Regions from separate parts of the Pseudomonas sp. FG13 genome, predicted to be linked through region 4. Evidence: predicted binding sites of a transcription regulator. Region 4 holds the regulator's gene; each other region holds the start of a gene.
The links. The regulator FliA, encoded in region 4, starts transcription of late flagellar genes. The targets are predictions, from matches to a motif close to CTAAAGTTTNNNNNNNNNNNGCCGNTAA.

Region 1: the regulator FliA is predicted to act here: its motif matches at 1,091-1,118, upstream of flgM (flagellar biosynthesis anti-sigma factor FlgM).
Region 2: the regulator FliA is predicted to act here: its motif matches at 1,170-1,197, upstream of ACODTO_RS27485 (methyl-accepting chemotaxis protein).
Region 3: the regulator FliA is predicted to act here: its motif matches at 1,057-1,084, upstream of ACODTO_RS22285 (methyl-accepting chemotaxis protein).

Annotation. Positions count from the first base shown of each region.
Region 1 is NZ_JBMDKO010000019.1:82,325-84,521, forward strand. Features, by position in the region: gene ACODTO_RS16760 (chemotaxis protein CheV) at 1-140, opposite strand, end outside; gene flgA (flagellar basal body P-ring formation chaperone FlgA) at 219-983, shown strand; gene flgM (flagellar biosynthesis anti-sigma factor FlgM) at 1,155-1,460, shown strand; gene ACODTO_RS16775 (flagella synthesis protein FlgN) at 1,507-1,974, shown strand; gene ACODTO_RS16780 (flagellar brake protein) at 2,067-2,197, shown strand, end outside.
Region 2 is NZ_JBMDKO010000066.1:22,146-24,342, reverse strand. Features, by position in the region: gene ACODTO_RS27495 (phosphatase PAP2 family protein) at 1-325, opposite strand, end outside; gene pmrG (lipopolysaccharide core heptose(II)-phosphate phosphatase PmrG) at 350-1,021, opposite strand; gene ACODTO_RS27485 (methyl-accepting chemotaxis protein) at 1,285-2,197, shown strand, end outside.
Region 3 is NZ_JBMDKO010000035.1:20,765-22,961, forward strand. Features, by position in the region: gene ACODTO_RS22280 (helicase HerA-like domain-containing protein) at 1-1,042, opposite strand, end outside; gene ACODTO_RS22285 (methyl-accepting chemotaxis protein) at 1,231-2,197, shown strand, end outside.
Region 4 is NZ_JBMDKO010000004.1:84,732-86,928, forward strand. Features, by position in the region: gene fleN (flagellar synthesis regulator FleN) at 1-727, shown strand, start outside; gene fliA (RNA polymerase sigma factor FliA) at 724-1,467, shown strand; gene ACODTO_RS05600 (chemotaxis response regulator CheY) at 1,634-2,005, shown strand; gene ACODTO_RS05605 (protein phosphatase CheZ) at 2,024-2,197, shown strand, end outside.

The DNA.
Region 1 (2,197 bases), on a different contig from region 4:
GGGCATTGCAGCACCTCGCGGACCTTGAATACGTTGATCCCATATAACTGCTGGCCATCGAGACGGAACAACAACAGCTCCAGGCGATTCTGACCGACCAGCTGCGTGCGCTGGTTTACCGAATCCATCACTCCCGCCATGCCCTGACTCCTACCTAACGCTAATGTGTCCGACGCGCATTCATCACTAAACGGCACGGGGCTTGCTATTCAACCGGCATGAACGCACAAACGACATTTTCTCGACGCCTGACCACTCATTGCCGCCTCTGGCTCGGTGTGCTGTTGGCTGCCTGCCTGTTCGCCTCGGGGGGACGTGCCCTTGCCGATGCTCCGGTTACCTTGCCTGATCTCCTTATCGGCGTCACTCAGGGCTTTCTTGAATTCACCGTAGAAGACTATCTGGCTTCCAGTCAAACCGAAGGTCGCTACGAAATCGAAGTCAACCAGATCGACCCGCGCCTGCGCATGCCGATGTGCGACAAGGAATTGACTGCCTCCCTGGAAAGCCCCGCCAGGCCCCTGGGACGTGTAACAGTAAAGGTCCGTTGCGACAGCGCGGCGCCCTGGACGGTATTCGTGCCGGCCCAGGTGCGCCTGTTCCGCGAAATCGTCACCACCACCCGACCATTGAAACGGGCCGGAATCGTTGAACCTCAGGACGTGACGCTGCGTGAACGGGACGTCAGCCAGATAACCCAGGGCTTCCTGACCTCCGTCGATCAGGCCATTGGACAGAAACTTGTCCGACCAATGGTAGCCGATCAGATCGTGACCCTCGTGCATCTGGAGCAGGCCGAAGTCGTTCGTAAAGGTGACCAGGTAGTGATCACCGCCCGCAGCGGCACCCTGGCCGTACGAATGCCTGGTGAAGCCCTGTCCAATGGCGGCATGAATGAACAGATTCGGGTGAAAAACCTCAATTCCCAGCGCGTCATCAAGGCGCAGGTGATAGCCCCAGGCCAGGTGGAAGTGGCTATGTAGCGATCGGTGGAAATGGGTAGAAAGCTGGCGCTTGACCCTGCTGTTCCCTAGACTGTGCCTTACGCAAGGCAAGCGCAGACGTGCGCACGCTCATTGAACAAATGAGCCTAAAGTTTTTTTGGGGATGGCCGAAAACATGGCAAGCGTCCAAATACCCAGAGGTTTTTTACCATGGTCATCGATTTCAACCGTTTAAACAGCTCTTCACCATTGACGGGCACCACGCGCCCCAGCGCCAGCAAGGAAACCGAAAAATCCTCGCCGGCCGAGCAAGCGACAGTCGTCAAGAATGGGGAATCGGTACACCTCAGTGATGAGGCTCAACAGTTGCAGAAGGTCACTGACAAGCTGCGCGATCAACCTGTCGTCAACAACGCCCGCGTGGCCGAGTTGAAAGCAGCCATCGCCGATGGCAGCTATAAAGTCGACAGCAACCGTGTAGCCAGCAAACTGCTCAACTTCGAAGCCCAGCGCTAGGCCGCCGCCTGCGCAGGCTTTTGGACGCTAAGACCCAAGGCCAGCCATGCACGACACTCATTTATTGCAACTGATCATCGACGATTTTGTTCCAGCGCAACAATTGCTGGAACTCCTGCAGACCGAATCCCTGGCGCTGCACGGTCGCGACATGCCCTTGCTGGAAAATATCCTGGCACAGAAACAGGCATTGATCATTTTGCTCGATCAGCATGGCCGTAAACGTAGCGAGATTCTCGCCAGCCTTAACCTGCCCGCGAACAACGATGGCCTCGAGCAACTGGCGAGCCAGTCGACGATCGGCGATCAGTTGCTCTCCCAAAGTGCAGTGCTCAATGAGCTGCTCGCCCAGTGCCAGGCCGCCAACGCCCGCAATGGCCAATCGATCCAACTCCAGCAGGCCGCTACCGCCAACCAGTTGCGCATCCTCAATGGCGGTGAAATCCCGACGCTTTACGATGCTCGCGGCTCGACCGCCAAAATGGTCAAGCATCGCCCGCTCAGCCAGGCATGAAACGAACCATGCATGCGCTCTATCAACCCGCGATAGATGCTGGCAAAATGCCAGCCATTCGTAGTCGTATTTTGCCTGGAGATTGACCCACCGTGTTCAACGCCTCAAACGCGGATGATGCTCCGCAACCGCCTAAGGTCCTTACCACGCCCCTGGAAATCTCCGGCAACTTGCGGATGCTGCAAGATAGTCACGATCCACTGATCATTACCTTTCATGAACG
Region 2 (2,197 bases), on a different contig from region 4:
GCGCGGCCAGCCGGGTTTTCTCCAGGAAACGCAGCAGTCCAGGGCGCTTCTCCGGCTTGAAGATCGGCCAGAGAAACGACAACAGCGCACCGATGATGGCCGCCTCGCCGGTCCAGTTCGGAATGATCCTGGCCCATTTGTGGGTAATTTTTTCGAACAGCTTTACGTGTTCCAGGGGGAACAGCTGGTGCACGGGGTCATAGAACAGATCGCTGAAAGCAATGTCGATGCGGGTCATGTCGAACAGCAAGAACACCACGGCAGCGCAAACCAGGGGAATTCCGAGATTGAGCCCGTAGAAACGGGAGCGAGCAGACGTCAGCATGGGCTGTCCTAATCGTGGGAAAAGTTACTTAAATGTCACCGAACGCCAGTCAGACGCTTCGATAAAACCGATTAACCGAGGCGCCTGTGGCTCAGCTGTGGAAACAAACAGCGACGCACCATAGCCAAACGTCGAGGTCGGTAGCTTGAGCGAGGTTTCCAATGCCTGCATGCATTCGCTATGGGTCACCAGGATCAGGTTGTGCCCGGCTACCTTGTGGGCCAAGGCATTGCGCAACAGGTCACGCCGGCAATTGATCAGCCAATCGTCGCCAGCACTCACCTTGTTGAACATGTACCCCGCCGTCTGGGCCGTGCGGGTGGCCGGACTGTTGTAGATGTCGGTGTTGTCCAGGCCCAGGTGCTCGAACTGGGCACCAAGACCTACCGCGACGGCACGGGCCCGGTCAGTGATGCCAGCGGGATCGTTCAGACACTCAGCCTTGGAGTGATCGCAGCGCTCGACATGGCGCACCAGCACAATCACCTCCCCCTTGGCCCAGCCTTCGGCCAAGGTCCGGGCGCCGGCGACATTGCCATGGGCCAGGTCCGGCAACGCCGCCGGGCTCAGCAACCAGAGAGCCAATGGAATCACCAGCAATGCCGAGGCCAGGACGACGATGGCGTTTCGGTAGCGGGCAAACCGGCGGGGCTCGATCGAGCGCGTCAAGCCGAAAAAACTCAGTCTCAGTTCCACATCAAGCCGCCCCGACGGCATCCACCCCAGTCATTCAATGGCGTGACAGTAGAGACGGTGGCGTAGGCAGCTAGTGAAATGGATGTGAAAAAAAGCTTGGTACACGCGCCTGAAAATTCGGTGAATAGCTGGGTACCGGGGAAAAATCTTTCAGATATCAAGCCGGTGGCCGATACAGGCCTGCTCCCTATTTTGCTGGCTTAACAACAACAAACTTCCAGCCAACCGACGATCAAGCAGCACAACGTTCCTGGAGGAATTTGATGAATAGCTGGTTTGGCAACATTAGCGTCAATATGAAACTGGGCCTGGGCTTCGGCCTGGTGCTGCTCCTGACCTGCATCCTGGCCATGACCGGTTGGAACAGCCTGGGCGGGCTGATCGACCGCAGTAACTGGATGAGTGACATCACCCAACTCAACGCCGGGCTGACCAAACTTCGGGTCACTCGCTTGCAATACATGCTGACCAACGGCGACGAGACGGCCGCACAGAATGTGCAAACCACCCTCGATGGCTTCGTGGCGCAACAGAACGCGCTGCTGAGCAGCTTCAAGAGCCCGGAAAACGTCAAGCTGCTCAAGGAGCAGAGCGCGACCATCGGCGCCTATCAGGCGTCCCTGAACAAAATGCGCAGCGCCTACCGCACCGGCAACACCGCCCGGGACGCCATGGGTGCCAACGCCGAAACCGCCTATAAACTGATCGAAGTGATCGGTACCGATGTAGCGCAAATGGCCCCGGGCGATGAACGCTTCGAACAGTTCCAGGCGATCACCCAGGCGAAGCAGGCGTTCATGCTGGCTCGCTATGAAGTTCGTGGCTATACCGCCAACAGCAACGCCGATACGGAGCAGAAAGCCGTCGGCCAACTGGACGCCGCCATCGCTTCGCTCAAACCGCTGAACCTGCATTTCGCTAGCACCCGCCAAGATGAGCTGCGCCAGCTGGAAAACGCCCTGAGCCAATACCGCAGTGCCTTGCAGGCCTTCAAGTCGGCCACTGCCGACGCCGTGCAGGCGCGCAAGGAGATGACCGATCAGGGCGCGACCATCGTCAACCTGAGCGACCAGCTGTATCAGATCCAGCTCGACCGCCGCGACGCCGAAAGCGCCCAGGCCCGCACGCTGCAACTGATCAGTACGTTGCTCGCCTTGCTGGTGGGCATCATTGCCG
Region 3 (2,197 bases), on a different contig from region 4:
TCGGCCGAAACCCGTCGGCCACCGCCCGCAGGGACTTCTGTTCCTTGGCGGTAAAGGCCCGCAGGCCATGCTGGATGCGCAATCCCAGCTGCGCCAGGACGTCGTCCGGCAAGTCGCCCGGGGATTGAGTGACAAAGTACACCCCGACGCCTTTGGAACGGATCAGGCGTACCACTTGCTCCAAGCGCTCCTGCAACGCCTTCGGCGTATCGGCGAACAACAAATGCGCCTCGTCGAAGAACAGCGCCAGCAGCGGTTTGTCCGCATCGCCGCGCTCGGGCAATTGCTCGAACAGCTCGGCCAGCAACCACAGCAAGAACGTCGCGTAGACCTTGGGCGCTTCGTGGACCAGACGACTGGCGTCCAGCAGATGAATGCGGCCACGACCGTCACTGTCCGGTTGCAGGATGTCTTCGAGCTGCAAGGCCGGTTCGCCGAACAACGCGTCGGCCCCCTGCTGTTCCAGGGTGGACAAGCGCCGCAACAGCGCCTGGCTGGAGCCGGTGGTCATCAGGGCCGCATCGTCCCCCAACAGTGCCGGGTTGTCCTTGAGGTGATTGAGCAGGGCCTTCAGATCCTTGAGGTCCAGCAACAACAGGCCTTCACGATCCGCCACCTTGAACGCGGCGTACAGCGCAGCCTGCTGGCTGTCGGTCAGCTCCAGCAGGCTTCCGAGCAGCAACGGCCCCATCTCGCTCAGGGTGGTGCGCAGCGGGTGACCGGACTGGCCGTGAACATCCCACAGGGTCACCGGATAAGCCCGAGGCTTATGTTCGAGCCAGGGCATGCCGGCGATACGCTCGGCAATTTTGCCCTGGGGGTTGCCGGCGGCGCCGAGTCCGCACAGATCGCCCTTGATATCTGCCGCGAATACGGCCACGCCGGCATCGCTGAAGGCTTCGGCAAGGCGTTGCAGGGTGACGGTCTTGCCGGTGCCGGTGGCGCCTGCCACCAGGCCATGACGGTTCGCCAGGCGCATGGCCTGGCCAATGGGCTGGCCGGCGAGGTCGGCCCCGATAACGAGTTGCAGTGAGTCAGGCATGGGGTCACCTGTGATTAATTTTTGAACAAGTATGGCCGATATAAGAAGCGACAGACCTCAGTGAAAACACGGTCGGATAATTCCCCAGGGAGAGAAGGAAATATCAGAACTTTCAACACGGCGCCTTTTTTCGAACTTTTCATATAAAAGCACGCCCAGAGCTATAAGACTCCGCGGAACCCCGAGCCATGAACAAAAACCTGCGTTTCAGCCACAAAATCCTGATTGCCGCCGCCCTGATCGTCATCGCGGCCTTTGCATCCTTCACCGCCTACAACGATTACCTGCAACGTAACGCCATTCGTGACGACCTCGACGGCTACCTGCATGAAATGAGCGACGTCACGGCGAGCAACATCCAGACCTGGCTGAACGGCCGCATTCTGCTGATCGAAAACCTGGCCCAGAACATCGCCGTCACTCCGGATCAGGCCAGCGTCACCCGCCTGCTGGAACAGAAGGCGCTGACCTCCACCTTCATGGCGTCCTACCTGGGCGATGCCAAGGGCAGCTTTATCATACGCCCCGACGCAAAGATGCCCGACGGCTTCGATCCCCGGGTACGCCCCTGGTATAAAGGCGCCGAAAACAGCAGTACCGCCACCCTGACCGAACCCTACATCGACGCCGCCAGCGGCGGACTGATCATTTCCATCGCCAGCGCATCCAGAAACAACGGGCAAAGTGTCGGCGTGGTGGGTGGCGACCTGAGCCTGCAAACCATCATCGACAACCTCAAGACCGTGGATTTCGACGGCATGGGCTACGCCTACCTGGTCAGTGCCGATGGCAAGATCCTGGTGCACCCCGATAAAGCCCTGGTCATGAAGACCCTGAACGATGCCTATCCGCAAAACACGCCGAAAATCAGCAATCAGATCAACGAAGTCGAGGTCAACGGCCATACCCGCATCGTCACCTTCACACCGATCAAGGGCCTGCCCTCGGTGAACTGGTACGTCGGTGTGTCGGTCGACAAGGATCAGGCCTACTCGATGCTCAGCAATTTCCGAACCTCGGCGGTGATTGCCACGGTCATTGCCGTGGTCTTCATCATTGCGCTGTTGAGCATGCTGATTCGTCTCCTGATCCAGCCATTGCATGTCATGACCCGGGCCATGGAGGACATCGCCGACGGCGAGGGCGACCTGACCA
Region 4 (2,197 bases):
TGGCCGACGGGTCATGCTGCTGGACGCCGACCTGGGCCTGGCGAACGTGGACGTGCTGCTGGGGCTCACACCCAAACGCACGCTGGCGGACGTGATCGAAGGCCGCTGCGAACTGCGTGATGTGTTGTTGCAGGGGCCGGGCGGGATTCGTATCGTGCCGGCCGCCTCCGGCACCCAGAGCATGGTTCATCTGACCCCGGCTCAGCACGCCGGTCTCATCCAGGCATTCAGCGACATTGGCGACAACCTCGATGTGCTGGTGATCGACACGGCGGCGGGTATCGGTGATTCGGTCGTCAGCTTCGTGCGTGCCGCCCAGGAAGTGCTGCTGGTGGTCTGCGACGAGCCCACCTCCATCACCGACGCCTATGCCCTGATCAAGCTCTTGAACCGTGACTACGGCATGAACCGCTTCCGCGTCCTGGCCAACATGGCCCAGAGCCCGCAGGAAGGGCGCAACCTGTTCGCCAAATTGACCAAGGTCACCGATCGCTTCCTGGACGTTGCCCTGCAATACGTCGGCGCCGTGCCGTACGACGAGAGCGTGCGCAAGGCTGTCCAGAAGCAACGTGCCGTCTATGAAGCTTTCCCCCGTTCCAAATGCGCGCTGGCATTCAAGGCGATCGCCCAGAAGGTCGATACCTGGCCATTGCCGGCCAACCCTCGTGGGCATCTGGAGTTTTTCGTCGAGCGTCTCGTGCAACAAACAGCAGGGCCCGTGTTATGACAGCCAGCGGTTACAACCACCTCTACAAAAAATCGGCACGGGACGCCCAGTACGAGTTGATCGAGCGTTACGCGCCCCTGGTCAAGCGCATCGCCTATCACTTGCTGGCGCGGTTGCCGGCCAGTGTCCAGGTTGAAGACCTGATCCAGGCGGGCATGATCGGCCTGCTCGAAGTGGCGAACAAATACGACGCGAGCAAGGGCGCCAGTTTCGAGACGTACGCCGGCATTCGCATTCGTGGCGCGATGCTCGACGAAGTCCGCAAGGGCGACTGGGCACCCCGTTCGGTGCACCGTAATACCCGCATGGTCAGTGACGCCATTCGCGCTATCGAAGCGAAAACCGGGCGAGACGCTAAAGATCATGAGGTTGCGGCCGAACTCCAGTTGAGTCTCGATGATTATTACGGGATTTTGAACGATACCTTGGGCAGCCGCCTGTTCAGTTTCGACGACCTGTTACAGGACGGCGATCATGAAGGGCTGCACGAGGATGGCGCGAGTACTCACATGGAGCCTGCGCGTGATCTGGAAGACGAACGTTTCCAGAGCGCGCTGGCCGATGCGATTGCCAATTTGCCGGAGCGTGAGCGACTGGTCTTGGCGCTGTACTACGACGAAGAGCTGAACCTCAAGGAAATCGGTGAAGTCCTGGGGGTCAGCGAATCGCGGGTCAGTCAGTTACACAGCCAGTGCGCCGCCCGTTTGCGGGGGCGTTTGGGGGAGTGGCGAGCGCGCTGACAATCGGTGCGGGGAGGTTGCGAGCAGGGTTTGCGTGGCACGTGTTGCGCAGTCTCGATCCGTTGTGTCCCGGGCCGTTGTCGAATGCTGTACCGGATTGATTGAAATGGCGCGTTCAGGTGCTGCACGCGTTTAAGACTGCTTGGAGGTCGAATTGGACAAGAACATGAAAATCCTCATTGTTGATGACTTTTCAACGATGCGGCGGATCATAAAAAACCTGTTGCGTGACCTTGGGTTCACCAACACGGTCGAGGCCGACGATGGCACTACTGCCATCCCGGTTCTCAACAGCGGGAGCATCGACTTTCTGGTGACTGACTGGAACATGCCTGGCATGACCGGTATCGATTTGCTGCGCCATGTGCGCGCCGATGAAAAACTCAAGCACCTCCCGGTGCTGATGGTCACCGCCGAAGCCAAGCGCGAGCAGATCATCGAAGCGGCCCAAGCCGGCGTGAACGGCTATGTGGTCAAACCCTTCACGGCCCAGGCGTTGAAAGAAAAGATCGAAAAGATCTTCGAACGCATCGGTTAACGGCGCCACGGGGGAGCTATGGAGAATAACGAAGCTTCAATGGGCGATTTCGAATCGACCCTTAAAAAACATGCCCGCGAACTGGTCGAAAGCCTTGAAAAAGGTCGTTTCGGCGATGCAGTCCAGATGATCCACGAGCTCAATCAGACCCGGGATCGTGGTCTGTACCAGGAAGTCGGCAAGCTCACCCGT